Regions from separate parts of the Pseudonocardia cypriaca genome, predicted to be linked through region 1. Evidence: riboswitches for the same ligand, from Rfam matches in the RefSeq annotation. Region 1 holds a riboswitch; the other holds the start of a gene.

Region 1 (14,562 bases):
CAGATCGCGGCGGGCACCCGCGACGATGCCGAGGTAACCCGGCCACTGCGCGATCGAGTTCGTGACGTTGGCGGCGAGCGGCGGTAGGCCCACCGCGAGCAGCGAGGGGAACACCAGCAGGGAACCGCCACCGGCAGCGGCGTTCACCGCCCCGGCCACCAGACCGGCGACGAGGAGGAACGCCAGCGAGCTCGGGGACGTGTCGACCACGGGCCAACGGTAGTTGCGGCCTGCGGCGGATCTCGGGATGCGCGGTCCGCGTCACGCGTGGTGCGCACGACACCGGTGCGGGCGCAGGATGGGCTCATGCCCGACGACGACAGCGGCGACGTGGTCTGCTGGCTCGGCAAGCTGTGCCCGGAATGCGGGGCCATGCCCAGCGAAGGGGACGAGCGCTGCTGGCGGTGCGGAGCGGAGCGACGGCCGGTCGACGAGCGCGAGGCAACCTGAGAGCACGGGTGAACGTCCTCAGGTCACACGACCGAGGAGGTCGCCATGTCCCGCACCCTCCGCCGCCTGTTGACCGTGGTGCTCGCCCTCACCGCGGTGGCGCTGCCCGTCGTGGCAGCCACGGCTCCGAGGGCGGTCCCCGCCGCGACGACGTCCTGCGCCACGCCGTGGGGGAGCACGTCCGAGTGGGTCGAGCCGCTGGGTGCCGCCCCGCTGACCGCCGTGCGGACCGGCCGCCACGACTGCTTCGACCGCGTCGTGTTCGACCTGGCCGGCCCCGCAGCCGGATACCGCGTGGAGTACGTGGACCAGGTGTTCCAGGACGGGTCCGGCGCCGTGCTCACGGTGCCCGGCGGGGCACGGCTGCTCGTGAACGTCAACCACCCGGCATACGACGACGCCGGCAACCCGACGGTCGTTCCCGTGCCCGCCGCCGGGCAGGAGGTCGCCGACCTGAGCGGCTACCGGACGCTGCGCTCCGTCGTCTACGGCAGCAGCTTCGAGGGCGCCACGACCTTCGGCGTCGGCGTGCGCGCCCGCCTCCCGTTCCGGGTGTCCGTCGTCGAAGGATCCCGCGTCGTCGTCGACGTGGCGCACCGCTGGTCCTGAACCGCCCCGAGTAAACTGCGCAGGCGGACGAGCTGGCCGGGCGACCGCGTCGACGGGCAACCGTCGCCGAGGAAAGTCCGGACTCCGCAGGGCAGGGTGGTTGTCAACGGCAACCCGGGGCGACCCGCGGGAAAGTGCCACAGAGAACAGACCGCCTCGCGCAACCGCGCGGGGTAAGGGTGAAACGGTGGTGTAAGAGACCACCAGCACCCCGGGTGACCGGGGTGGCTCGGTAAACCCCACCCGGAGCAAGGTCAAAAGGCTCCCGCGCGCGGGAGCTGCGCAGGCGTTCGAGGGCGGCCCGTCCGAGCCTGCGGGTAGACCGCTCGAGCCCGCCGGTGACGGCGGGTCTAGATGGATGGTCGCCGAACGGAGCGCCGCGAGGCGCCCGGGAACAGGATCCGGCTTACAGGCCAGCTCGTCCGCCCCACGCCTGTGAGCTGAGCGCCTGGTTAGGGTCAGCCCGTGGCTCCCGAACCCCTGCCGTTCACCGGTGACGAGCTGACGGTGCTCCGCAGCCACGGATTGGCGTTCTTCGCCGACCGGGTGATCTACGAGGCGCAGCCGCCGATCAGCGCGAAGTCCCTCGCCTACGTCGAGTCGGTGTGCCCCGGCCCCATCCCGGAGGCGGTGCGCGAGCTGTGGAGCGTCACCGCAGGCGGGCAGCTCGACTACGACTTGACGGTCACCGTAGAGGGACGTCCGGCGGCGTTCAGCTGGACCGAGCTCTTCTACGACGGCAGCCCCGGATACCGCGACCTCCACGAGTGGATCGACTTCCAGGTCGAGCTGGTCCACGAGGAAGCGGCGGCCCGCGGGCTCGCCGGCCAGCTCGACGCGCTGCCGATCGGCGGGTTCGAGTACCTCGAGCGGGTCTACGTCGTGGCCGACCCCGATTCGCCCCGCTACGGCTCCGTGGTCGCCTGGATGAGCGGCGCCCCGGCCTGGACCGGTCTTCCCGGAACGAACACGGCCACCGCGCTGGCGCCGGATCTGCACAGCGCCTTCGCCCGCCTGCGGATCGACTCGAACCCGATCCGGGACGGCGAGCTCGACGTCAAGGCCTCCACGGGGGTCGAGCTCCTCGGGTACCTGGAGTCCCGGTGCGAGGACGACGGGCTCCCCCGCGAACTGGCCGAGCGGGTCCAGGACTTCTACCTCCGAGCCGCCGTCGCCTGACCGTTGCAGCGCTCGCCGTCAGGTTCCCGTCCAGCGGGCGGCGCGCTTCTCCAGGAACGCGGCCACGCCCTCGACGGAGTCGGCGGAGGCGCGGGCGCGGTCGCGGGCGACGCCGGTCTCGGCCCAGCCCTGCTCGTCGCCGGTGTCGTAGGCCGCCTCGATCGCGCGCAGCGTCTCCCGCACGGCGATCGGCGCACGGGACGCGATCCGCTCCGCCATGACGAGGGCTTCGGCCACGGCGCCGCCGGACTCCGTCAGCCGGTTGACCAGGCCCAGCTCGTACGCGCGTGTGGCGGGCAGCGGGTCGCCGGTGAGGAGCAGCTCCCGCGCTACGTTGAGGGGCAGGGCGCGCGGCCCGCGGAACAGGCCGCCGCACTCGGCTATCAGGCCGAGCCCGACCTCGGGGAAGGAGAACGTCGCCGAGCGCGACGCCACGATCATGGTGGCGGAGAGCGCGACCTCGAACCCGCCGCCCGCGGCGACGCCCTCGACCGCGGCGATGACGGGCTTGCGCATCCGGCGCCCCGCGATCCCGTACGGCCCGCCCCGCTCGGTCGGCTCGCCGGCCCACGCCCTGATGTCCGTACCCGCCGAGAAGAAGTCCGGCCCGCCGGTGAGGACGGCGACCAGGGCGCCGTCGTCGTCCTCGAACTCGTTGAGCGCGGCGTCGAGGGCCGCGGACATGGTGGCGTCGAACGCGTTGCGCTTCGCCGGCCGGTCGAGGGTGAGGAGGCGGACCGCGTCCCGTTGCTCCACCCGCACCGTCACGGGCCGAACATAGTCGCGAGATTCAGAGGGCGGAGCGCAGGCCTGCGCCGATCTCGAGGAGCCGGGCGGCGTGCATGCGGGCGTGGTGACCGCAGAAGTGGAGCTCGCCCCCGGTGGCCAGCGTGACCCTGACCAGAGCCCCTGCACCGCACCGGTCACAGCGTTCCGGCCGGGCGAGCGGCGCGGGCACGGCGGGGTCGCGGTTGCCCGCGGGTGTCGCGGTGTTCATCGTCGACCACCTTCCGGTGAGCTCGTCACCCGCAAGGGTTCACGTGGCGAGGGCCTCGGGCCATCCGGCTGGCACTACGACCGCATGGCGCAGGTCCGCCGGTGCGGATGGAGGCTGTCCCCACCCGTGACTCAACCGGTCGGGGCCGGGCGCAGCCGGAGCTCGGCGACGAGCTGGGCGTGGTCGGACGCGATCCGGTCGCGGTCGTCGTCGCTCAGGCGGCTGTCGAAGAGGTGGTCGTTGAAGTAACGCACGTTCGCGACCTCGCCGATCCGCTGCGGGTTGCGGTCGTAGAACTCCTGGCTGACCAAGATGTGGTCGAGGTTCTCGTAGCGGCCGTTGAAGATGTGGGTGTAGCTGACGTCCCGGCCGGCCAGCCGCGAGTTGATCTCGTGCGCCGAGTACAGCACCCGGTCCCAGTAGGCGGGCTTCTGATTGGGCCGCGGCCAGAACCGGGACGGCTCGTCGCCCATCACGATGTCGGTGGTGACGGCGCGGGCGCCGTCGTTGAGGTCCCCGAGCACCACCGCGGCCCGCGTGTTGCCGACGATCTCGTCGAGCACGAGGAACCGCAGCGCCGCCGCCTCGGACGCCCGCCGGATGAGCGACCTCGCCTTTCCGAGCGCCTCCTCGCGCGGGTCGTGGTCGTCGGCGCCGTCGGCCAGGATCGGGCGCTTGGACTTCAGGTGCACGACGAACACCGTGACCTCGCGCGTCTCGTCGAGGCGCAGCCGGGCCCGCAGCACCGGCCGGCTGAAGTTGCCCACCGGCAGCGCGACACCCTCGGCTGCGACGTCGACGCCTGCCGGGAACGTGTCGATGGTGGTTGCCGCCTCCGTCACGGGAAGCCGGGTGGCCAGCCCGAGCAGCGGCCCGCTCGCCCCGTCCGCTCCCGGTGCCACGACGGTTCCGGCGGCGTAGAGGCCCGATCGCTTGCACACCTCCTGCAGCGCCTCCACGTGGAACACCTCCTGGAAGCCGACGACGTCGGCATCCATCCGGCGCAGCTGCTCCGCGATCCAGTCGGCCTTCCGGTCGAACTCGGCCAACGAGTAGGGCCGGTCGTCCGGGTAGAAGGTCTCGCCGGGCCGTGCGAGGTTCAGGACGTTGAACGTGCCCACCTTGATGTCCATCGCGCCTCCCTGGGGCATGTCGACGCTCGCCGACGGTAGGCCCGGCGTTACGCCCCGCGCTCGCTGCGGCCGTGGGTGGAGTGCGAACTTCTGGTGAACTGCGAACAGGTCCTCGGGGACAAGATCGACCGGCCCGCCGAGGCAGTGGCGGGCGTGCTCGGGGAACGCGACGTCGAGGCCGGCGAGCTGGAGCGCGGTCACCGTGACTCAACTATGGCGGATCAGGGCGCCCAGAGGTGCGGGTAGTACTTGGGGCAGACGCACTTCGGGTCGTCGAGCGGCGGGTCGATCACGGAGGACGTCAGCGCGCCGAGCGCTGCTTCGATCGCGACCGCGGAGGCGACCGCCCGTGCGCTCACCTCATACGGCTCGTCGGGGTCGGACAGCCTGAGCTCCAGGCGGCCGGGACGGGCCGAGGCGAACGCGCTCTCGCCTGCGATGCGGACGTGTCCGAGTTCCGTGAGCCCGAGCGCCGCGAGGACGGCGCCCAGCTCCTGCTCGGTCTCCGCCCGCAGGGCGAGCCGGAGATCATCACCGTCGTCGTGGTGGCCGCCGGACGCCCGGCACATCCGGAACCACCGCAGCCGGGTCGCCCAGTCGCGCAGCTCCCTCGGCGAATGCCTGCGGTAGAGGTAGGCGTTCCAGCGCCGATTCTCGTCGCTCGCCCCGTCGGTCATGGGAGCAACGGTCGCGGATGGAGATGTCACGCTCCTTTCACGGACATCTCGGGCCGCTTCCGATCAGACAATTTTCGAAGTGCGCCACCATCTCCCTGGTCGAACTGGGCACTCGACCTACCGGCCGGCCGTGACCCTGGCCCTCCGGCGGGCGATGATCAGGTGGTCGAGCCCGAACCGGCCGGAGCCGACCACGGCGAGCACGAGGCTGAGCAGACCGATCATGATGGCCAGCTCTGGCCCGTTGTGATCCATGGAGAACAGCGGGCTGGTGTGCACGAGTACCCATGCACCCACCATGTTCAGCGCCATCAGGACACCGACGATCGGCACCGCGAGGCCGACGATCATCGCGACGCCACCGACGAACTCGAAGAGGACGTTGACCGGCCCCGAGATCTCCGGTAGGGGTATGCCGGACTGCGCGAACAGCTGCCCGACCCCGGCCAGGCTCCCGCCGGCGAAGTCCCATTCGAGCTTCGCGTGCGCGATCATGATCACTCCGAGGCCGATGCGGGCGAGGAGCAGAACGACGTCCCGGATGCCCCGAACGCCCGGGGAGGTTTCGACGGTCATGGTCGGGTCCTTTTCTCGCGTGGGTGGACGACCTCTCTATGACCTTGGAGTAGCCGACAACTCATCGCTAGTGCGATCACCGAAACCACTTGGCCGACGCGGTCCGACCGGGTCGGGGGGCGTCAGGCCCGCGCTGCGGAGGACGGGCGGGGTGCGGCGACTGCGATCCCGCGCCCGCGGCGCACAGGACCACCGTCCACGCGACCGTCGCCCCGGTAGACGTGTGGTCGGCGATGGCTCGCCCTGCTGGCCGCGGGCGGTCGTGCGTGAGCGCTCAGGACCGCGGTGCGGCCACGGACGCGGCGGCGTAGCTCTTCACGATCGACTCGAGCTCGGCCGGGTCGATCACGTCGTCGAGGCGGTCAAAGCCGTCGGGCGCGCGGCGCTCCACCTCGTCGATCACCATCTCCGGTCCGCCGATCCGGTTGCGCAGCACGATCTCGCTCGTGGCCGGCAGCCGTTCGTCCTGGTACGCGGTGAGCGCGGTCTCCGGGTCGGCGCCGGAGGTCAGGTGGCGGGTGAGCGCGACGGCGTCGAGCACGGCCTGGCCCGCGCCGTTCGACCCCATCGGGTACATGGGGTGGGCGGCGTCGCCGAGGAGGGTGACGCGGCCGTGGCTCCACCGAGGCAGGGGGTCGCGGTCGCACATCGGGTACTCGTAGAACTCCGGTGTGGCCGCCACCAGGCCGGGCAGGTCGAGGTGCGGGGTGTGGAAGCGCTCGACGTGCGGGGCGAGCTCGGCCCGGTCGCCCGTGCGGGACCAGTCCTCCCTGCGGCGCGGCGGGTCGCCCGGCTCGCCCGTGCGGATGCAGATCGCCCAGTTGGTGAGCACGGTCTCGGGCGAGCCGCCCCGGCCGATCGGGTACAGGACGAGCTTGGCCGCGTTGCCGCCGGCCACGATCATCGAACGGCCGGTGAGGAACGGCGGCCAGTCGGTGGCGCCGCGCCACATCAGCACGCCGTTCCAGCGCGGCGGGCCCTCCTCGGGGAAGAACGTGGCGCGCACCGTGGAGTGGATGCCGTCCGCGCCGATCAGCACGTCGCCCGAGCGCTCACCGAGCGGCTCCCCGTCCGGGGCGGTGAACCTGACGCGGACGCCGTCGCCGTCCTGTTCGAACCCGGCGAACCGGTGTCCGGTGTGCACGGCGCCGGGGCCGAGGCGCTCCTGGACGGCGCGCAGCAGCACCCCTTGCAGCCGGCCGCGGTGCACCGACAGCTGCGGGACGTCGAAGCCGGCGTCGATGCCGCACTGCCGGTGCATGATCACCTGGCCGAGGCGGTGGCAGTAGAACAGCTCCTTCGTGCGCACCGCCACCTCGTCGAGCGCGTCGAGCAGGCCCAGCCCGGCCAGCGGCCCGACGGCCAGCGGCAGGGCGTTGATCCCGACCCCCAGTTCCCTGATCTCGGGGCTGCGCTCGTAGACCTCGCACTCGATCCCGGAATCGTGCAGGAACAGGGCAGTGGCGAGCCCGGCGATGCCGGCCCCGACGATCAGCACCTTCACGATCACCGACGCTAGCGGCGCCGGGGGACGGGCGGAACCCGCTTCGGCGGTCTGAAACCGCCGGAAAACCGACACGGAGGAGTCGCCGGTCCCGTCCCCGATCGACTTCACAGACCCAGCCCGCCCTTCACAGAAGGCCCGCCCTGTGTGAAGTCCGCACGGGCTCTGTGAAGTGACGCGGGGGTTCAGCGGCGGGCGCGGCCCCTCGGCCTCCAGTGGGTGGGGCGCGTCAACGGCGGCGGGATTCGCGTGGTCGTGTCGCCTCTCGCGGCCGTCAGCTGCGCGGGGGTCAGGAAGAGGGTGTTGCGGAGGTCGGCGCCTGCCAGGTCGGCGCCGCGGAGGTCCGCGCCGAGGAGGTCGGCACCCCGCAGGTCCGCTCCTCTGAGATCGGCGCCGACGAGCAGGGCGCCGCGGAAGCTCGCCCGGCGCAGGTCGGCGCCGCGCAGCCGGGCCCCCAGCAGCTGGGCGCCGCGGTGATCGGGGGCCGGACGGGCGGCTCGGGCCCGGTCGCTCACCCGTCCCAGCAGGTCGGCGACCGACCGCCGGTGCGCCTCCACGTCGAGCGCCGCGAGCTCGTCGGGGGTGCCCCCGGCGAGCCGCTCGGTCGTGGCGATGGCATCGTCGAGCGCGTCCGAGAGCGGAGCCGCCGCCGGGAGTGCGCGCGCCTCCGTGAGGTACCGCAGCAGCTCGTGCAGCACCCGGACCACCGGGAACACCGCGAACATCGAGTCGGCGAGCTCCGGGTGGCCGCGCCAGTCCCGGCCGCCGAACGTCACTTGCACGACCTGCTGCCCGGCGCCGAAGCAGTCGTAGACCGTGCAGCCGGGGTAGCCGGCCTCGCGCAGGCCGGTGTGGATGCCGCAGCGGAAGTCCGCCTGCAGGTTCCGGCAGGGCGTGCCGGCGGGCTTGTCGGCGGCGAAGTCGGCCGACGCCGCGAACGGGAGGGCGACGCAGCACAGGCCGGCGCAGCGGGAGCAGTCGGCGGTGAGGCGGTCGGCGCTGGTGGGAATGGACATCAGCCGCCATTGTCCACTCACGGGTCGAGGTCAGTGGCCGCAGCCGGGGAGCGTGGCGCCCGTCGGGCTGCCGATGCCCAGCGGGTCGGTCTCGCGCGGGTCGGGCACCGGGCTCCAGCGGCCGTCGACCACGGCGTAGTCCCAGCCCGGCCCGTCCGTGACGAGCCACTCGACGGCGTCGACCAGCCGGTCCACGTCGTCGACCGTGGAGCCGAGGCCGAGGCTGGCGCGCACCGCGCAGCCGTCGAACGTGCCGGCGAGGCGGGAGAGCAACGGGTGGGCGCAGAACTTGCCGTCCCGCACGCCGATGCCGTGCTCCGCCGAAAGGTAGGCCGCGACGCGCCCGGCCGGGTGGCCGTCGACCACGAACGTGCAGACCGCGACCCGGTCGGTGCTGTCCGGCCAGATCCGCAGCGTCCGGACCCCGGGCAGCGCGTCCAGGCCGGTCTCGAGCCGGTGCAGGAGCGCGGCCTCGTGGGCGGGGTCGAGTGCGCCGGGCAGCACCCGGCAGGCCTCGGCGAGCGCGGCGGCGCCGAGGACGTTGGGGGTGCCGGCCTCGTGCCGGTGCGGCGCGGGGGCCCACGACACCTCGGTGGCTCCGCCCTCGTCGGGCGCGGTGACGGCGTGCACGGCCCCGCCGCCCGCCAGGTACGGCGTGGCGACGTCGAGCCAGTCGCGGTGCCCGACGAGCACCCCGGCGCCGTAGGGGGCGTAGAGCTTGTGCCCGGAGAGCGCGACGTAGTCGATGCCGCTGGCCGTGATGTCGATGCTGCGGTGCGGCGCGAGCTGGGCGGCGTCGACGACCACGCGGGCGCCTGCGGCGTGGGCGAGCGCCGCGATCTCCTCGAGGGGCAGCAGCTCGCCGGTGACGTTGGACGCCCCGGTGACGGCGAGCAGGGCGGGCCGGTCGGCGAGGAGGGCGTAGCGCAGGTCGGCGAGCGTCTGCTCGACGGTTCCGGCGGCCCGCAGCACCCGGCCGGGGCCCCATGCGAGGAGGTTGGCGTGGTGCTCGACGTCCAGCCGCAGCACCGGGCCGGGCACGCAGCCGGCCAGCAGGTTGAGCGCGTCGGTGGTGTTGCGGGTGAACACCACGACGTCGTCCGGGCGGGCGCCGACGAACCGGCCGACGGTCTCCCGTGCCTGCTCCAGCACGTTGGTGCAGACCTGGGAGGCGTAGCCGGCGCCGCGGTGCACGCTCGCGTAGTAGGGCAGCAGCGCGGCGACGTGGTCGGCCACGGCGGTGAGCGCGGGGGCACTCGCGGCCAGGTCGAGGTTGGCGTAGCGCACGTGCTCACCGGTGACGAGCGGCACCCGCAGGTCGGCGCCCGTGACGGTCGCCGGGGCACAGGTGCCGGGACGGGCGGACAGCACAGCAGTCATCGAGGTCCTCCGGACCCACTCTGTGGACCCGGACGGATGTCGGGTCCGCGCTTGCCGGCCGTGGTTGCACGGCGGCCTGGTCGTCACCCGGAGCACCCCACCGCGGAGGAGGGTTGCCGGCCAGCGAGCCGGGGCTTGACGCTGGCGCTCTTGACCTGAGGCGGAGATTACGGGCGGCCGGAGTGGTCGGTCAAGCCGATCTCCCCGACGGTGGCCGTGAGCGCGGGCACGGCGAAGCAGCCGGGGGTCGCGACCGTGACGATCGACGCGGCCGGGTCGACATCGAGGGTGGCCGGGCCGGCTCCGGCCAGCACGACGCGTGCGGCCGACCAGGTGGCGGTGCGGGTGCGGACCAGCGCGCCACCGGCGGAGCCGTCGATGGTGAGGACCTCGTCGCAGTGCCGCAGCTGCGCTCCCCACGCGGTGGCCGCGGCCGTGAGCGCGGCCGTCGCCTGGTCGGCCCGCACCTGCCGGACCCCGTCGACGACGTGCAGCAACGCGGCACCGGTCGCCTGCTCGACCTGCTGCCAGAGCCGGGTGGCGAGCCTGCTGGAGAGCCCCGTGTCGGTCCACGGTGCGGGCCCGGCCGCCCGCCAGACCACGCCCGCCGGCCGCCGCTCGAGCAGCGTGACGGCGAGGCCGCGGCGGGCGAGGTGCCACGCGGTGGCGGCACCCACGGCGCCCGCGCCGATGACGGCGACGTCGGTGGGGATGGGCGGGGCGTCGGTTGGCGTCGGGTCCAGCAGGCTCGGTGGACAGGGCACGGCGGCCTCCAGCTCTCCCGGTCAACGGAACATCACGGTAGGCGGCCGGGCCCGGGCCGTGTCAACGAACGGACATTTCCCCGGCGAATCTGTCCGGTCATTTCGCGGTTCTCGATGGCAATCGACACACCGCTTGAAAAACGGTGCGATCGCTACGTAAGTTCGAGGAGCAATCCCATCCAGAGCGGCCGAGAGACCCGGATCGACGACGCCGCAGCAACCCCCCGCGGAAGCGGGAGCGGGTGCTACCGCCGGGAGCGATGGAGGTAGCAGTGCCGGGTCGGGAACGGATCGAGCCGCGGACGACTGTGCTGATGACGACATGGCACGCCTGGCGCCGCCACGTCGACCTGTGCCGCACCTGCGCGGCGCTCTGTCGGGGCTGAGCGCACCTATCCGAAACCCACCGCATCCCGCGGTGGTGCCCACTCCTGCGCTTTTCGAAGGACCATTCTCATGCCCCGATCACTCGCACCGTGGCTCGGAGTCGCCGCCGTTCTGCTGAGCGCGTGCGGTGCCACGCCTGCCGCGAGCACCGCCGACCCCGGCGTCCCGCAACCGGGCGGCACGCTGCGCTTCGCGGTGAGCAGCGATCAGGGGTGCGTCGACCCCCAGCAGGTCGGCAGCAACGACACGATCTACTCGCTGCGGCAGGTGGTCGACTCGCTCACCGACCAGGACCCCGCCACCGGCGAGCTGCGGCCGTGGCTCGCGACGAGCTGGGAGGGCAACGCCGACGCCAGCGCCTACACGTTCACCCTGCGCGAGGGCGTGACGTTCAGCGACGGCAGCCCGCTCGACGCCGCCGCCGTGAAGGCGAACTTCGACGCCGTCCAGGACCTCGGCCCCCGGGGCACGCTGCCGAAGGGCTACCTCGCCGGCTACACGGGCACCACCGTGGAGGGCCCGACGCGGTTCACGGTGGCGTTCGACCGGCCCAACGTCCAGTTCCTGCAGGGCACGTCGACGCACAGCCTGGGCATCCTGTCCCCGGCCACGGTGGCGAAGAGCGACGACGACCGCTGCGCGGCGGTGGTCGGGTCCGGCCCGTTCGTGATCGAGTCCTACACCCGCGACGAGGCGATCGTGCTCGCCAAGCGGGCGGGGTACGCGTGGGGCTCGTCGTTGTGGCGGTCGCCGGGCGAGGCCCAGCTGGACCGGGTCGAGTTCCGCATCGTGCCCGAGTCCGGCGTGCGGGTGGGGAGCCTCCAGTCCGGCGAGGTGGACGCCATCGGCAACCTCGCGCAGCAGGACGAGGCACCCCTGACGGCGGCCGGCGCGCAGCTGGTGGGCCGGCCCAACCCGGGCATCCCGTTCGGGATCTCGTTCAACCAGGCCACCCCGCTCGGCGGGGACGCGGCGGTGCGGGAGGCGTTGTCGCTCGCGATCGACCGCGCCGAGGTGGTCGCCACCGTCTACAACTCGCAGACGAAGCCGGCCACCAGCGCGCTCGCCTCGACGACACCCGGCTACGCCGACCAGTCCACGCTGCTCGCGTTCGACCCCGCGAAGGCGGGGGCGGTGCTCGACGCCGCAGGCTGGCTGCCCGGCGCGGACGGCATCCGGGCGAGGAACGGCACGCCGTTGACGGTGGAGCTGACCTGGTTCTCCAACTCGCCCGCGAACCGGGCCGCCGTCGAGCTGATCCAGCAGCAGGTGCGCAAGGTCGGGATCGACCTGCAGCTGCGGGAGAAGCCGATCTCGGAGAACACGCCGACGCTGCAGTCCGGCCAGTTCGTCGCGACCTGGGGCAACACCACCCGCGCCGACCCCGACATCCTGCGCAGCACCTACTCGACGGCCGGCAACAACTACTACCGGTTGTCGCCCGGCCCGCTCGACGCGCTGCTCGCCCAGCAGGCCGCCGAGCCGGACCAGGCGGCCCGCGCCGCCGTCGTCGCGCAGGCGCAGCAACTGCTCGTGCAGGAGTACGACGCGATCCCGGTCGTGGAGCTGACCACGGTGCTGGGCGTCGCCGCGGACGTCCACGGCATCGCGTTCGACGCGGGCTCGCGGATCCAGCTGCACGACGCGTGGAAAGTCCAGCCATGACCGGTCGGTACCTGCTGCGGCGGCTCCTCGCGGCCGTCGGGGTGCTCTGGGCGGCGTTCACCGTGTCGTTCGTGGTGCTCTACCTGCTGCCGGGTGACCCGGTGGCGACGATGGCGAGCGGCGGCCTGGACGGCGAGCCGCTCCCACCCGAGCAGCTGGACGCGCTGCGCGCCCGCTACGGGCTCGACCAGCCGGTGGTCGTGCAGTACGGGCACCGGCTCGTCGCCGCGCTGACCGGCGACTTCGGCACGTCGATCCAGAACGGGCAGGACGTGCGCTCGGCGATCATCGAGGCACTCCCGCCCACGCTGCAGATCTCGGCCGCCGGGCTCCTGGTCGCGGTGGTCTTCGGCGGGACCACCGCGCTCGTCGCCACCTACACGCGCGCGCCGTGGCTGCGGCAGCTGCTGATGGCGCTGCCCTCGCTCGCGGTGTCGCTGCCCGTGTTCTGGGTCGGGCTCGTGCTCGTGCAGGTCTTCGCGTTCGGGTTCCACCTCCTGCCTTCGGTCGGGGCGAACGGTGCGGCCGCGCTCGTGCTGCCGGCGGTGACGCTCGGGCTGCCGACCGGGGCGCTGGTGGCGCAGGTGCTCGCGAAGAGCCTGGCGCAGGCCCTCGGCGAGCCGTACGTCACCACGGCGCGCGCGAAGGGCGTCGGCCGCGCCGGGATCCACCTGCGGCACGCGCTGCGCAACGCCGCCCTGCCCGCGCTCACCGTGCTCGGCTACATCGTGGGCAACCTCATCGCCGGGTCGGTGGTGGTGGAGACGGTGTTCACCCGGCCCGGGCTCGGTCGCCTCACCGTGGCCGCCGTCGGGGTGCAGGACATCCCGGTCGTGCAGGGGGTCGTGGTGTTCGCCGCGGCGGTGTTCGTGCTGGTCAACCTGGCGGTGGACCTGATCTACCCGTTGCTCGACCCGCGGATCGGGGCTGCCTCATGACGGAGCTGCTGGTACGGGAACCGATCGCGGCTCCCCGGATAGACGAGGCGCCGCCGCGCCGGGAGGGCCGCGTGCGGTTCCTGCTGCGCAGGCCGGGGCTCGTCGTCTCGATCGTCTACGTGGCGCTGGTGCTGCTCGCGGCGTTCGCGCCGCACGTGCTGGCGCCAGGGGACCCCGCCGTCGGCGTGCCGGCCGAGCGGCTGCAGCCGCCCGGTGCGGCGCACGTGTTCGGCACCGACTACCTCGGCCGCGACGTCTACACACGCGTCGTGCACGGCGCGTCGCTCTCGCTGCAGGCCACGGTGATCGCGGTGTCGGTCGCGCTGGTCGTGGGCGGGCTGGTGGGTGTGCTCGCGGGATTCGTACGCGGCTGGCTCGACGAGGTGCTCATGCGCGGTGTCGACGTGCTGCTCGCCGTACCCGCGGTGCTGCTGTCGCTCGCGCTGATCACGGCGCTCGGGTACGGCACGGTCAAGGTGGCGATCGCGGTGGGGATCGCGAGCGTCGCGAGCTTCGCCCGGGTGATGCGCGCAGAGACGCTGCGCGTGCGGCAGTCGGTGTACGTGGAGGCGGCGCGCTCGGTCGGCACCCGTTGGCACGTCACGCTGCTGCGGCACGTGCTGCCGAACGCCGCCGGTCCGGTGCTGGTGCTCGCCGTGCTGGAGTTCGGGCTCGCGATCCTCGCGGTGTCGTCGCTGTCGTTCCTCGGCTACGGCGCGCCGCCCCCGGCGCCCGAGTGGGGCTCGCTGGTGGCCGAGGGACGCAACTACATGGCGGTGGCCTGGTGGCTGTGCGCCGTGCCGGGCGCCGCGATCGCGGCCGCCGTTCTCGCGGTGAACCGGATCTCCCGCGCGCTGGACGGTCCCCGATGACCGCGCCGTTGCTGCAGGTGACCGACCTGCGCGTCTCCTACACCACCGTCGCGGCCGTGCGCGGCGTCTCGCTCGCGGTGGCGCCCGGGGAGGTCGTCGCCGTCGTCGGCGAGTCCGGATCGGGGAAGTCGACGCTCGTGCACGCCGTGGCCGGGTTGCTCCCGGGCACCGGCCGGATCGACGCCGGGCGGATCACGCTCGGCGAGCAGGAGCTGACCGGGCTGTCCGAGCGGGCGTGGCGCACGGTGCGCGGCCGGCGGATCGGGCTCGTGCCGCAGGATCCGGGCGTCTCGCTCAACCCCGTGCAGCGGGTCGGGGTGCAGGTCGCCGAGGCGCTGACGGTGCACGGCCTCGCCGACCGCCGCAGCGCCCCGGCCCGGGCCGTCGAGCTGCTCGCCGAGGCCGGGCTGCCGGA
Region 2 (14,562 bases), on a different contig from region 1:
GCGGGTCCTCGAACATGTTCGGGACCAGCGACAACGTCGACGGCATCACCGCCGCCGCGCCGACACCCATCAACGCGCGCGCCGCGATCAGCACCCCGATGCTCGGTGCGAACGCGGCCACCACCGAGCCGACGCCGAACACGACCGCGCCGAGCAGCAGCACCCGCCGTCGGCCCACCCGGTCGCCGATGGTGCCCATGGCCACCAGGAGCCCGGCCATCGCGAACCCGTACACGTCGTTGACCCACAGCAGCTGGTCACTGCTCGGCCGCAGGTCGGCCGCGATGTGCGGAGTGGCCAGGAACAGCACGGTCTGGGCGACGAACAGCAGCGCGGTCGGCAGCAGCAGCACCGTGAGGCCGAGCCATTCCCTGGTCCCGGCCCGGTGACCGACTTCGACAGACATCGTGATTCTTTCCCTCGCTCGAACCGCTCGGGCGGTTGGTCCGCCCGTTCTCCAGCCACGCTGGTCGGTGCGGCTCCAGGAATCGTTCGGACCGGCTTCGGGTCGCATTCGGGTACGGTCCGATCGTGCGATTCGGGGTGCTCGGCCCGCTCGCGGTGTGGGCGGCCGACGGCCGCCCGGTCCGTGTTCCCGAGCTGAAGGTCAGGTCGCTGCTCGCCCAGCTCGCGGTCGACGCGGGCCGCGTGGTGCCCGCCGACCGGCTGATCGACCGCCTGTGGGGCGACCGGCTGCCCGCGAACCCCGCGGCCGCGCTGCAGACCAGGGTGTCCCAGCTCCGCGCCGCGTTGGACGACGCAGAGCCCGGCGCGCGGCAGCTCGTCGTCTCCCGCCCGCCCGGCTACCTGCTCGACGTCGCACCGGACGCGGTGGACGCCGGACGATTCGAAGCGCTGCTCGCCGAAGCCGCCACGACCGGTGACCCGCGGGCGCGGGTCGCGGTGCTGGACGACGCGCTGGCGTTGTGGCGGGGTCCGGTGCTGGCCGACTTCGTCGACGAGGCTTTCGCCCGGGAGGTCACGGCCCGGCTGGACGAGCTGCGCCTCACCGCGTGGGAGCAGCGGGCCGAGGCACGCCTGGAGTTCGGCGATCCGGGCGTGCTGGCCGACGAGCTCGGCGACCTGGTGGCCCGCCACCCGCTGCGCGAGCGCCTCCGGGCCGCCCACCTGCGTGCCCTGTACCGGGCCGGGCGGCAGGGCGAGGCGCTGGCGGGCTACCGCGACGTGCGGGCCAGGCTGAGCGCAGAGCTAGGCGTCGAACCGGGCCCGCGCCTGGCCGCGCTGCACCGCGCGATCCTGGAGCAGGACCCGTCGCTCGGCGGCGCGGTGGAGCCGCCGACGAACCTGCCGCACCTGCTCGGCGACCTGGTCGGCCGGGAGGCCGACCTCGGCGAGGTGCGGTCGCTGCTCGCGGCGGACCGGCTGGTCACCCTCACCGGCCCGGGCGGCGTCGGCAAGACCCGCCTGGCGCTGGCCGTGGCCCGGGAGCTGGTCACCGGGTCCCCGGACGGCACGTGGCTGGTCGAGCTGGCCGCGCTGCCGGCGGGCGCGTCGCCGGACGAGGTGGCCGCGCTGGTGGCGGCGAGCGTGGGCATCCGCGACTGCGTCGTGACGGGCCTGGTGGGCACGCTCGCCGAGGCGCTGCGCGCCAAGCGGATGCTGCTCCTGCTCGACAACTGCGAGCACGTCGCACCGGCCGCGGCGGAGTTGGCCGCGCGGCTGCTGCACGCCGTGCCGGGGCTGCGGGTACTGGCCACGAGCCAACGCCCGCTGGCCGTGGCCGGTGAGCTGCTGTGGACCGTGCCGCCGTTGGCCGAGGCCAGCGCCGTCGAGCTGTTCGCGGCCCGAGCGGCGGCGAGCGCGCCCGGCTTCGCCCTCGACGCGGACAACGCCGACGCCGTCGCGGCGATCTGCCGCAGGCTGGACGGCATCCCGCTGGCCCTTGAGCTCGCCGCCACCAGGGTCCGCGCCTGGGGTGTGCACGAGGTACTGGCGCGGCTGGACGACCGGTTCCGCGCGCTGACCGCCGGCCCCAGCGATACGCCCGCCCGGCAGCGGACCCTGCGGGCGGTGCTCGACTGGAGCTGGGAGCTGCTGACCGAGGCCGAGCAGACCGTGCTGCGCCGGCTGTCCGTGCACGTGGACGGGTGGACGTTGAGCGCGGCGGAGGCCGTGTCCGGTGGCGACGGCCTCGACGTTCCGGACCTGCTGGCCCGCCTGGTCGACCGCTCGCTGGTCACCACCACCACCGCCGCCGACCCGCCCCGGTACCGGCTCCTGGAGTCGGTCGCCGAGTACGCCGCGGCGAAGCTGCGCGATGCGGGTGAGGTCGCCGAGGTCGAGCGGCGGCACCGGGACCACTACGCGCGGCTCGCCGCCACCGCCGACCCGCACCTGCGCGGACCCCGGCAGCGGCAGTGGCTGCGCGTGCTCGACGCCGAGGCCGCCAACCTGCGCGCCGCGGTCGACCACGCGGCCCGCGACGGCGAGGCGTTGCCGCTGGTCGACTCGTTGGCCTGGTACTGGGTGCTGCGCGGTCGGCTCGGCGAGGGGCGGCGGGCGCTGACCGCGGCGCTGGCCGGCGGCGGTCCCGACGGCGTGGCGGGCACGGTCCGCGTGTGGCAGACCGCGTTCGACCTGCGCATGGGCGTCGGCCCCGCGCTGGTGCCGCCGCTCGAGGCCCGGCCGACCGGCCCGGAGGCCGCGGCCCGGCGGGCGCGGGCCGAGTGGTTCCTCGGGCTCACCGGCCTTGGCATGGGCGAGCTGAGCGTCGGCCACGACCTCGTCGCCGGGGCATTGGCGGTGTTCGAGGAGCAGGGCGACCGGTGGGGCACGGCCGCCGCCCACGGCACGCTCGCGCGGTACGCGTTGGCACGCGGCGACCTGCACGCGATGGCCCGGCACGGCGAGCGCGGCATGGCCCTGTTCACCGAGGTGGGCGACCGGTGGGGGCAGCTGCACGCGACGTTCGGTCTCGGCACCCACGCCGAGGTCGTCGGCGACTACGACCGCGCGGCCGAGCTGCACCGCGACGGCCTGCGGATCGCCGAGGAGCTGGGCCTGAGCACCGAGGTGTCGGACAAGCTGTCCGCGCTGGGCCGGATCGCGTTGCTGACCGGCGACTTCGAGCAGGCCGACGAGCTGCACCAGAGCGCCCGCGTCCAGGCCGTCGCGCAGGGCTACACGATCGGCGAGGAGTTCGCCGAGCTGGGCTCGGCGCTCAGCGCGCGGCGGCAGGGACGGTTCGACGAGGCCGAGGCGTGGTTGCGCAAGTGGCTGGTCTACGACCGGCGACTGGAGTCGGACATGGCGATCGCCCTCATCCTCGCCGAGCTGGGCTTCATCGCCGAACAACGCGGTGACGCCGACGCCGCATGCGCCCTGCACCTGGAAGGGCTGGCGGCGGCGCGCAAGGCGGCCGACCCGCGTGCGGTGGCGCTGGCGCTGGAAGGCCTCGCCGGCGTGGAGGCGCTCTGCGGCGACCACGAGCGGGCGGCGCGGCTGCTCGGGGCCGCCGCCGCGCTGCGTGCCCAGGTCGGGGCGCCGTTGCCGGCCGGTGAACGGGGCGACGTCGACCGGATCACCGCGACCTGCCGTGCGGCGGTGGGGGAGGCCGCGTTCGCTTCGGCGTTCGACCACGGCCGGGTGCACGGCGAGCCCGAAGCGGGCGTGCTCGTGGCCGGGCGATGAGACGACTCCCGGGGACTCGCGCGCGCCGGCGGTCTCCTCCGGCCGGACCACGACCGGGGTGACGACGTCCCGGCGGCGCAGGATCCGGTTCCGGGCTGTCGGGGCCACGTGCGACAGGACAGCGACACACCGCGGACGATCCGTGGACCCGGCGGCGGCAGCGTCGGGGTGGTGAACAACCGCATGAAGCTTCTGACCGTCGTGTGTGCGTTGCTGTCGGCGCTGGTCGTCGGTGCTTGTTCGCGGGCCGAGTCCGCCGCGAGCGTGCCGGCGGCCGACGCTCCCAAGCTGCTGTGGATGGGCGACTCGGTGGCGGACGGGTTGGCGGGACCGTTGGCAGACGCTGCGGCGACGAGCGGGCTGCAGATGCAGTCCATCGCGTCGACCGGCGGTGGCAACGTGTCCGGGATCGCGGAGCTGACGACGTCCACGTGGGAGCAGCTCACCGCGCGGTTGGCGTCCTTCTCCCCGGACGTGGTGGCCTATCAGGTGTCCACCTACGACTGGGGCACCGAGGACGAGCAGCGTGCCGCGTACGAGAGACTGCTGAAGACGGTGACCGACGCCGGGGCGACGCTGGTTTTCGTGACGATGCCCCCCATCAGGGTCGATGACTTCTACGCCGATCACATGGAGGAGCTCGAGCGCACCTCCAGGCTGGTCGCGGAGGTCGCCGCCGGTTCCGGTGGCAAGGCCGTGGCGTGGGACAGCGCGGAGGTGTGGGGGGCGAGCTACCAGCTGGACCGGGACGGCAAGCGCGACCGCAGTCCCGACGGTGTCCACACCTGCCCGCAAGGTGCTGCCCGGTTCACCGCCTGGCTACTGGATCACCTCGCGGCGCACTACGCGGGGTTCACGCCGGCGGCGCCGGCGTCCTGGGCCAATGCGGGCTGGGCGGCCGGCCCCGCCTTCCAGGGCTGCTGACACCGGGCCCGGAAGCCGCCCCGTGCGTCACATACTTGGCAGGTGGCCGTGATCCTGCTCATCGAGGACGACCCGCAGGTGTGCCGAGCTCTGCAGCTGGCGTTGGCCCGGTACGAGCACACGGTGAGCACGGCGGGTACCGGCGAGGACGGGATGCGTGAGTTCCGTTCGGCCACACCGGATCTCGTCGTGCTCGACGTGATGCTGCCCGGCATGGACGGGTTCGAGGTGTGCCGGCGCATCCGCGCGCAGGGCGCGGTCCCGATCATCATGCTGACTGCGCGCGGAGACGACTTCGACGTCGTGGCGGGGCTGGCCGCCGGTGCCGACGACTACGTGGTCAAACCCGTGCAACCCGCCGTGTTGGACGCCCGGATCAGAGCGGTGATGCGCCGGGGCTCGGTGCGTTCCGACGAGGTGCGCACGCACGGCGACCTGACGATCGACGCCGTCGGCGCCATGGTGTCCAAACGTGGACAGCCGGTGGCGTTGACCCCGATCGAGCTGCGCACCCTGCTGACGCTGTCGGGATCGCCCGGGCGGGTGTTCACCCGTCAACAGCTCCTGGAACAGGTGTGGGAGCACGACTACCTCGGTGACTCCCGGCTGGTCGACAACTGCGTGCAGCGACTTCGAGCCAAGATCGAGGATGTGCCTGCCGAGCCGGAGTACGTGCAGACCGTGCGCGGCTTCGGCTACCGGTTCGGCCCGGTATGAGGCGGCTGCCCCAACCGCGGGGACTGCGGGTCCGGCTGGTACTGGCCTTCGTGTTGGTGGCCGTGCTCGGCGCCACCGCGGCAGCGTGGGCCGCAGCCGCGTCGGCCGGTGCCGCCATCGTCGTCGAGGCGGAGCGGCGGACCATCGAGAACCTGGTGCACCAGATCGGCATGACCACCGCCGATCTGAGCTATCCGCCGACCCAGGACACCCTCGACGCACTGCGCACCTCGATGGGCGAGGACATCCAGGTGACCTACCAGGGGCTGCGTTCCGGCAACCTGCCGCTGATCACCGATGAGCTGCGCGCCGCCGCCCACGATCGGCTGGTTCACCAGCGGGTGGTCGGGCCCGACGGGCCGAAGCTGCTGATCGGCACCCCGATCGTCATCACCGGTCTCGACCTGCGCCGCGCTCCCTCCGGTATCGAGGTGTACGCGGTGCGGGACCTCTCGGCCTTCGAGCGGCAGGTGGACGGCCTCTTCGCGACCGCGGCCCTGACCAGCGCCGTCGCGCTGCCCGTCGCCGTGCTGCTGGCGCTCGTGGCGGCGAGCGGGGTGCTGCGACCGGTCAGCCGGGTGCGGGACACCGCGCGTGCGCTGACCGCGGGCGACATGTCCGCCCGGATACCCACCCGGGGCGGGGACGAGCTGGCCGAACTGAGCGAGACGATCAACCGCATGGCCGATGCCCTGCAGGAGTCGATGGCCGAGCAACGGCGGTTCGTCGCCGACGTCTCCCACGAGCTGCGCACTCCGCTGAGCGCGTTGACCGCGGTGGTCGAGGTGCTCGCCGCCTCCGTCGACGACCGCCTGCCGACGGCGAGGGAGTCGGCGGAGCTCGCGGTGGCCGAGACCCAGCGGCTGGTCGCGCTCGTGGAGGACCTGATGGAGGTGTCGCGGTTCGACGCCGGCACGGCGCACCTGCGGGTCGAGCCGGTGGAGGTGACGCACGCGATCCGCGACTGCCTGCGCGCACGCGGCTGGCTGGAGCAGGTGCAGGTGGACATGCCCGAGCAGGCGCCTGCGTTGCTCGACCGGCGTCGGCTGGACGTGGTACTGGCGAACCTCGTCGGCAATGCGCTGCGCCACGGCGACCCGCCGGTCCAGGTGCGGCTGCGCGCCGACGACGACCTGGTGGAGATCGAGGTCACCGACCACGGTCCGGGGCTGTCACCGGAGGTGCTGGCGCACGCGTTCGACCGCTTCTACAAGGCGGACGCGGCACGACCCCGCTCCCCGGGCAGCGGGCTCGGACTGGCGATCTCGCTGGCCAACGCACGGCTGCACGGTGGGGACCTGCTGGCCGGCAACGCCGAGGGGGGCGGAGCGAGGTTCGTGCTCCGGCTACCCGGCAACCACGGGGAGCAGGCATGAGGTGGATCGTGCCGGCCGCGTTGGCGCTGCTGCTGATCGCCGGCTGCGGGGCGCCTCCGTCCGAGATCACCGACGGGATGCCTGCGCCCACCGGCGTGGCGCCCGGCGCGACCTTGTTCTTCGTCGACGCCCAGCAGCGGCTGCAGCCCCAGCAGCGCGCGACGGGCAGGCTGGGCACCGTCACCGACGCGTTGTCGTTGCTGCTCACCGGTCCCGGCCCCGACGCCGCCCTGCACACGGAGATCCGGGCCTCCGGGGAGACCCGCGTGGTCGCGGACACCACGGCCGATCTGATCACGGTCCGCCTCCCGCTGACCCGGCGCGACGTGACGTCGCTCGGCATCGACCAGATCGTCTGCACCGCGCTGGGTGTGCACGTGCAGGGCGGTGGGTCGCCCTCGGCCACCGTGCAGCTGAGCTTCACGCTGCCCGGTGACGACGCCAACCCGCCGCGGAGCTGTCCGCTCATCCCGACCGGCTGACGCTCAGGACCGTCACGTCCACCTGTGCGACGGGAGGCCGGGGCACCGCGACCCAGAGCGCGACGAGCGCGACCATGGCGACGGCGAAGGCCGCGAATCCGGTACGGCCCCGCGCCCAGTGGACCTCGAACCGGATCGGGTCCTCCACCAGCACCTTCGACAGCACGGCGAGCACGATCGAGAACGTGCACACGACCGCCGTGTGCGCCCACCCCTGCACATCGAGACGCTCCTCGGGCAGCAGCAGGAAGACCGGCCAGTGCCACAGGTAGAGGCTGTAGGACACCGATCCGAGCCCACGCAACGGCGCCCGGCCCAGCATCCGGGTCACCGGTGAACCGGGCGCCTGCGCGCAGATCGAGATCAGCACGGCAGCGAGCAGCGAGTGTGCGAGCAACCCGCCCCGGAACAGCCAGTGCGCGCCCTCCCCGTCCGCCGACGCCCAGAGCACCGCGAGCGCGCCGAGCAGCACCACCTGCGCCGCCACGACGTGCCGGCCCACGATCCGCGACACCGCCGAACGGACCGGAGCGGTGGCCGGCAACGCCCCCGACAGCAACGAGAACGCCCTCGTGTCGGTCCCCGTGTAGACGCGGGTGGGATCGCCGGCGGTGAACAGGACGACCATCAAGGCCAGCGAGGACGCGGAGACGAGCAGGGCCACCAGCGCCACCCACGGCTCCACCCGCCGCGCGGTCGCCGCGATCAGGAGCACCACCACCGGCCACACCAGGTAGAACTGCTCCTCCACGGCGATGCTCCACAGGTGGCCGAAGACCCGGCCGGGCCCGTACCTGTCCCAGTAGCCGGCCGACTCGGCCAGCAGATGCCAGTTCGCCAGGTTCGCCTGCACCCACGGGCCGTCCGACAGAGCGCTGCTCCACAGATCCTCGGCCCCCAGCGCCCACACCAGCAGCGTGGTCACCGCCAGCATCACCGCCAGCGCGGGCAGCAGCCGCCTGACCCGCCGCCCCCAGAACGCGACCAACGACACGGTCCCGGTGGCCCGGACCTCCCGGAGCAGCAGCCCGGTGATCAGATAGCCGGACAGCGCGAAGAACAGGTCGACGCCGAGAAAACCGCCGCCAAGGTGGCCGGCGTGGAACAACAGCACACCGGCCACCGCGATCCCGCGCAGCCCGTCCAACCCCGCCAGCCGCTGCGGTGGCTGTTCCGCATCACCCATCGCCACGAGCCTGCGGGGCACGGGTCGTCGCACGGTCCCCGTCGCGTAGCAGGAATGTCGCAACGGTTGGCCGCGGGCGCTCGCGGCCTCGGGCCCGCGTCGCGTAAGTCCCCCACCGCTACCTCCCCGACGCCGGGGATGTCGCGAGGGGTGGCGGGTCAGAGCCCGCGCGCCGCCAGCGCCTCGCGCACCGCCTTGCTGGTGGAGGGCACGGTGGCCGACGGGCCGATGTGGCCCGACACCGCGTCGAGGGTCTTGAGCCCGTCGCCGGTGATCAGCAGCACCGTCTCGGCGTCGGGGTCGAGCTGCCCGGACTCGATGAGCTTCTTCGCGGTGGCCACGGTGACGCCGCCTGCCGTCTCCGCGAACACGCCCTCGGTGCGGGCGAGCAGCCGGATGCCCTCCACGACCTCCTCGTCGCTGACGTGCGCGACGGCCCCGCCGGTGCGGCGGACGGCGTCGAGGACGTACGGGCCGTCGGCGGGGTTGCCGATGGCGAGGGAGCGGGCGATCGTGTCCGGGCGCACCGGCTGCACCACGTCGTGGCCGTCCTCGAACGCCTTGGCCACCGGTGAGCAGCCCGTGGCCTGCGCACCGAACACCCGGTACGGGGTGGGCTCCACCAGCCCGAGCGTGCCGAGCTCGGTGAAGCCCTTGTCCACCTTGGTCAGCTGGGAGCCCGAGGCCACGGGCACCACGACCTGCTCGGGCAGTCGCCAGCCGAGCTGCTCGGCCACCTCGTAGCCGAGGGTCTTGGAGCCCTCCGCGTAGTACGGGCGCACGTTGACGTTGACGAACGCCCAGTCCTCGTGCTCGGCGGCGAGCTCCGTGGCGAGCCGGTTGACGTCGTCGTAGTTGCCGTCGACGGCCAGCAGGGTGCCGTCGTAGACGGCGGTGGTGAGCACCTTGGCCTGCTCGAGGGAGCTGGGGATCAGCACCACCGAGTCCCAGCCCGCGCGGGCGGCCGCGGCGGCCACCGCGTTGGCCAGGTTGCCGGTGGACGGGCAGCAGAGCACGGTGAAGCCGAGCTCGCGGGCCGCCGCCAGCGCCACGGCCACCACCCGGTCCTTGAAGGAGTGGGTGGGGTTGCCGGTGTCGTCCTTGACCCACAGCGTGCGCACGCCCAGTGCGGCGGCGAGCCGGTCGGCCTTGATCAGCCGGGTGAGGCCGGGCTCGGTGTTGGGGTGGGACTGCACGTCGGAGGGCACGGGGAGCAGGTGGCGGTAGCGCCAGATGGACTTGGGGCCCGACTCGATCGACTCGCGGGTAACGGTGCCGAAGTCGTAGGCCACCTCGAGCGGGCCGAAGCACTCCGGACAGGCGAACTCGGCCGCGAGCGGGATCTGGTGACCGCATTCCCGACAGGACAGCGCGCGGGCGGGTCCGAGGTCGAAAGCGGTGGTCGTGGCGCTGTCAGCAGTCAGGGACATGAGAAGTCTCCTCATCTTTCCCGCACCGTGCGGGTCGGAATTGGCACCGTGATCGAGCGCGAAGAGCGCGCATCGCCGGTTGCCGGGGCTTCGTCGGGCCGTTCCCTCTGCCCCTCTGGATGAGCCATATGCGGTTGTGCCCATCACGTTACGACACGTCCGTTGCGGCTCCCAAGCCCGTCTCGTGATCTGGGAGCCGGGTCACGGGATGTCGGGGTGGTGCGCGAGCATGGACGCATGGCCGCGCCAGCCCCGATCCGCCTCGTCGTCGGCGAGGAGGAGCTGCTCGTCGAGCGGGCGATCGAGCAGGTCGCGGCGGAGGTCCGCGCGAGCGACCCCGCGGCCGACGTGCGCCGGGTGCGCGCGGCCGAGCTCACCCCGGCCGACCTCGCCGAGAACCTGAGCCCGTCGCTCTTCGCCGAGGCGAGGGTGCTCGTCCTGCTCGCGGCCCACGAGGTCGGCAAGGAGCTGGCCACGGCGATCCTCGAGCAGTCGGCCGACCCGGCCGAAGGCATCGTCCTCGTGGTCGTCCACTCGGGAGGGGCGCGCAACAAGGCCCTCGTCGACGCGCTGCGCAAGGCGGGTGCCCCGGTCACCACCTGCAACAAGATCACGAGGATGGACGAGCGGTCCGACTTCGTGCGTGCCGAGGCCCGGCGCGTGGGGGGCAAGATCACCGGCGACGCGATCGCCGCGCTGCTCGAGGCGGTGGGGTCGGACCTGCGGGAGCTGGCATCGGCCACCAGCCAGCTGGTGGCCGACACCGGCGGCTCGGTCGACGAGCGCGCAGTGCGCCGCTACCACCGGGGCCGCGCAGAGGCCACCGGGTTCGCGGTCGCCGACAAGGTCGTGGCGGGCGACCGCGCGGGCGCGGTCGAGGCGCTGCGCTGGGCGCAGCTGCTCGGCACGCCGTCGGTGCTGATTGCCGACGCGCTGGCCGACGCGTTGCGCACGCTCGCGAAGGTGGGGTCGGCCGGTCGCGGCGACCCCAACCGCCTGGCCGGCACGCTGGGCATGCCGCCGTGGAAGATCCGCAAGGCCCAGCAGGCGGTGCGCGGATGGGGCCCGGAGGCCCTTGCGGAGGCGTTCGCCGCGGCGGCCGAGGTCAACGCAGACGTCAAGGGTGCGGCGGCCGACCCGGACTACGCCCTGGAACGCGCGGTCCTGCGCATCCTCGCCGCCCGCTCCCGCCGCTAGCCCGCCCATCCCGAGGAGCATCGGATCACGCGGGGGCGAGCGTGGCCGTCGTCGTGCCGGCCGCGGCGCGGAACACCTCCAGGTCCGGCTCGAGCGCCTGCCGCTGGGCCGGTGACATCGGCTCGAAGGGGTCGAGCGTCACGGTGAGCCCGTCCTTGCGCGTGCGGCCTCGCCACACCCCGACGATCTCGCCGTCCGCCCAGATGACCCCGGGGTTCGCGACGGCCTGCCAGATCTTGCGGCGACGATCGGCGTCCGGCGCCAGCAGCTCGCGGTCGGCGAGCTCGGTGAGCGGGTCGTAGGCCGGCAGCAGCCGGACCCCGCGGGCCGGTGGGGCGTCGACGACGCGGTCGAGGTCGTCGGCGTGCACCCAGAGCTCCGCGTCCGCGACGCGCACCGGCCGCAGTTCACCCGCCACGAGGTCCCACCACCGCCGGGCGGCGGCCGGGCGCAGGCCCAGCCAGCCGGCGAGGTGCGCGGGTTTCGCCGGCCCGAACGCCGCGAGGAACCGGCGCACCAGCTCGGCGCGGCTCTCGTCCGTGGCGGCCCGCGTCCCGTCGCTGGAGCCGGCGTAGCGGAACCGGCTCGGCAATGCCGGGTCGACCTGCACGGTGAGGCCGGCGTGCAGCGTGGCGAGCCGGAAGAGCACGTCGTGCACGTGCGCGGCGCCGCAGCTCTCGCACCAGGGCGCCAGCCGGTGGTCGACGGCAGAGCTGATCGCCCCGCTCACCTCGCCCTTGGTCCGCGGTGTGCCGTCGGCCGTCACCGTGGCCATCGCGGCGGCGACCTCGTCGAGCGCCGCCGCGAACGTGATCCCGGCGCCGGCGAGCTCGTCGCCGAACGTCGCCATGGTCTGACGTGACCAGTCCCGTCCGTCGGCGACGTGCAGCGCTCCGCGGAGCAGGGCGAGGTCGTCGGCCCGGTGCAGGTGGAGCGCGCCTCGTACGCCGTGGACGAGCGCGAGATCGCCCCGGGGCCGGCCCGGTCCGGTCCGCAGGCTCAGCGCCGGCCGGGCGCTGCGGCCCGGTGGGTAGTCCTGCAGACCCACGCCGAGCACGACGTCACCGGTGCCGGGCGCGACGAGGTCGTGGGCGACCGCGCGGTGGGCGAGCACGCGCTGCCGGTCGACGGCCGGTGCGGGCATGCCCGCAACCTACGGCCCGCGCAGGCTCGTCCTCAGCTGTTACCGCTGGTGCGGCCCTTCTTGAACCAGGCACCGACCTTGTCGCCCAGCAGGGCGCCGCCGATACCGGCGAGGACAGCGGGGACCAACGCGAGCATGTCAACGAGCATCGGGGGAAATCTCCTCGTGTCGGACGGGCGAGGGGAGCCTGGCGCCCGCCGGCGGAGCTTCCACTGTCGGCGAGAGCCTCGGGAGCTGTCGACGCGATGTCGGCGAACTCACGTTTGAGCGCGCCCAGTGGCGCGTGCGGGCGGGGCGGTAGCGTGCAGGGCGCGTACGTCGACGCCCGAGGGAGATGACCGTGCCAGACGGGAAGAGCCGGATCGGTGTGACCGGGTTGGCCGTGATGGGGGCGAACCTCGCCCGCAACATCGCACGGCGGGGAACACCGATTGCCGTCCACAACCGGACGGCGGCGCGCACGCGGGAGTTCATCGAGGCCTACGGCTCGGAGGGCACGTTCACCGCGGCCGAGACCGTCGAGGACTTCGTCGCCGCGCTGGAGCGGCCGCGGCGGATCATCGTGATGGTGAAGGCGGGTGCGCCCGTCGACGCCGTGATCGAGGAGCTGGCCCCGCTGCTCGACGAGGGCGACATCATCATCGACGCGGGCAACTCGCACTTCCCCGACACCAAGCGGCGCACCGAGGAGTGCGCCGCGCGTGGCCTGCGCTTCATGGGCGTGGGCGTCTCCGGTGGTGAGGAGGGCGCGCTGCTCGGGCCGAGCATCATGCCCGGCGGCGACCCGGCCGCCTACGCCGAGGTCGAGGAGATCCTCACCGGCATCGCCGCCCAGGTGGACGGCACGCCGTGCTGCGTGCACGTCGGGCCGGACGGCGCCGGCCACTACGTCAAGATGGTGCACAACGGCATCGAGTACGCCGACATCCAGCTCATCGCCGAGGCGTACGACCTGCTCACGCACGTCGCGGGCCTCGACGCCCCGGCCATCGGCAAGATCTTCGAGGAGTGGAACTCCGGCGACCTGGAGTCGTTCCTCATCGAGATCACGGCCGAGGTGCTGCAGAAGACCGACGCCAGCACCGGTCGCCCGCTCGTCGACGTCATCCTCGACGAGGCGGAGCAGAAGGGCACCGGGCGCTGGACGGCGATCGACGCGCTCGACCTCGGCGTGCCGCTCACCGGCATCACCGAGGCCGTGTTCGCGCGCACCCTCTCGGCTCTGAAGGGCGAGCGGAAGGCGGCCGCGGGCACGCTCGGCGGTCCGGTGCCGGGTGCGGGAGAGGACCGGGCCGACCTGGTCGACGACATCCGCCAGGCCCTCTACGCCAGCAAGGTGGTGGCCTATGCGCAGGGCTTCGCGCAGATGCGCGCGGCGTCGGCGGCGAACGACTGGAACCTCGACCTCGGCGCGATGGCCACGATCTGGCGGGGCGGCTGCATCATCCGGGCGCAGTTCCTCAACCGCATCCGCGACGCCTACGCGGAGCACGGCGACATCGAGAACCTGCTGATGGTCCCCTACTTCACCGAGGCCGTCGCCGATGCGCAGGACGCGTGGCGGCGCGTGGTGGTCACGGCGACGCAGCAGGGCGTGGCGATCCCGGCGTTCGCCAGCTCGCTGTCCTATTACGACGGCTACCGGCGCGAGCGCGGCCCGGCCAACCTGATCCAGGGCCTGCGGGACTTCTTCGGCGCCCACACCTACCGGCGGATCGACACCGAGGGCGTGTTCCACACCCGCTGGGCGCAGGACGGCACCGAGGTGCGCACGGACGCCTGAACGAACCACCCGCAGGTCAGGTGGCGCCGACAACTGTGTGCCTGGTCATCGCGGGCAAGGTCTTCTGGCTCCAGGTCTTGCTTCCCCGGGCCTCCTGGCGGCGCCGCGCATTGTGCGGGGCCGCCCCTCACAGCTCAAGGGCGCCTTCGGCGTCGCTCCGCGATCGCTTCGCGCCCCTTGATGGGATGAAGGAGCGGGGCCTCCGCTCCTCGTGGCTCCCGGCTCATGCTCGGGGTGCTCACACCAACGATTTGAGGAGGCCCCTGTGAGCGAATCGTACGAGGGCAAGCAGGTCGTGGGAATTGACCTGCACCGGCGGCGGTCGGTGCTGGTTCGCAAGACCGAGATGGGTGAGACGTTGGAGACGGTGCGGATCTCCAACGATCCGGAGTATCTGCGGCAGGTGATGGCCCGCGCTGGGGAGGCCCCGGAGGTGGTGCTGGAAGCGGCCTATGGCTGGTACTGGGCTGCGGACACCCTGGCCGAGTTGGGCGCGCACGTGCATTTGGCGCATCCGCTGGGGGTGAAGATGTTCTGCTATCGGCGGGTGAAGAACGACGAGCGGGACGCGGGGGATCTGGCTGATCTGTTGCGGATGGGTCGGCTGCCCGAGGCGTGGATCGCGCCACCGGCCACCCGGGAGCTGCGTGGTTGGGTGCGGCATCGGGCCAA

What was found. Region 1 has a riboswitch for S-adenosylmethionine ahead of FB388_RS23160 (aminotransferase class V-fold PLP-dependent enzyme). Riboswitches for the same ligand answer to the same signal wherever they lie in the genome.
Region 2: it holds a riboswitch for S-adenosylmethionine, as region 1 does, so the genes downstream of both, thrC (threonine synthase) here and FB388_RS23160 (aminotransferase class V-fold PLP-dependent enzyme) in region 1, are expected to answer to the same signal.

The regions. Positions count from the first base shown of each region.
Region 1 covers NZ_VFPH01000002.1:1,167,583-1,182,144, reverse strand. The annotation lists gene FB388_RS23215 (sulfite exporter TauE/SafE family protein) at 1-210, opposite strand, end outside; gene FB388_RS39570 (hypothetical protein) at 307-450, shown strand; gene FB388_RS23210 (AMIN-like domain-containing (lipo)protein) at 496-1,059, shown strand; RNA gene rnpB (RNase P RNA component class A) at 1,088-1,484, shown strand; gene FB388_RS23200 (hypothetical protein) at 1,525-2,238, shown strand; gene FB388_RS23195 (enoyl-CoA hydratase-related protein) at 2,257-3,006, opposite strand; gene FB388_RS23190 (DUF7455 domain-containing protein) at 3,029-3,235, opposite strand; gene FB388_RS23185 (endonuclease/exonuclease/phosphatase family protein) at 3,367-4,569, opposite strand; gene FB388_RS23180 (hypothetical protein) at 4,590-5,045, opposite strand; gene FB388_RS23175 (DoxX family protein) at 5,163-5,621, opposite strand; gene FB388_RS23170 (flavin-dependent oxidoreductase) at 5,896-7,125, opposite strand; gene FB388_RS23165 (pentapeptide repeat-containing protein) at 7,311-8,141, opposite strand; gene FB388_RS23160 (aminotransferase class V-fold PLP-dependent enzyme) at 8,172-9,521, opposite strand; SAM riboswitch class IV at 9,564-9,677, opposite strand; gene FB388_RS23155 (FAD-dependent oxidoreductase) at 9,689-10,285, opposite strand; gene FB388_RS23150 (ABC transporter substrate-binding protein) at 10,742-12,337, shown strand; gene FB388_RS23145 (ABC transporter permease) at 12,334-13,275, shown strand; gene FB388_RS23140 (ABC transporter permease) at 13,272-14,147, shown strand; gene FB388_RS23135 (dipeptide ABC transporter ATP-binding protein) at 14,144-14,562, shown strand, end outside.
Region 2 covers NZ_VFPH01000001.1:685,794-700,355, forward strand. The annotation lists gene FB388_RS03270 (MFS transporter) at 1-406, opposite strand, end outside; gene FB388_RS03275 (AfsR/SARP family transcriptional regulator) at 532-3,651, shown strand; gene FB388_RS03280 (SGNH/GDSL hydrolase family protein) at 3,835-4,575, shown strand; gene FB388_RS03285 (response regulator transcription factor) at 4,618-5,292, shown strand; gene FB388_RS03290 (sensor histidine kinase) at 5,289-6,668, shown strand; gene FB388_RS03295 (hypothetical protein) at 6,665-7,150, shown strand; gene FB388_RS03300 (acyltransferase family protein) at 7,134-8,336, opposite strand; gene thrC (threonine synthase) at 8,495-9,766, opposite strand; SAM riboswitch class I at 9,775-9,892, opposite strand; gene holA (DNA polymerase III subunit delta) at 10,004-10,963, shown strand; gene FB388_RS03315 (winged helix DNA-binding domain-containing protein) at 10,989-12,107, opposite strand; gene gndA (NADP-dependent phosphogluconate dehydrogenase) at 12,442-13,890, shown strand; gene FB388_RS03325 (IS110 family RNA-guided transposase) at 14,156-14,562, shown strand, end outside.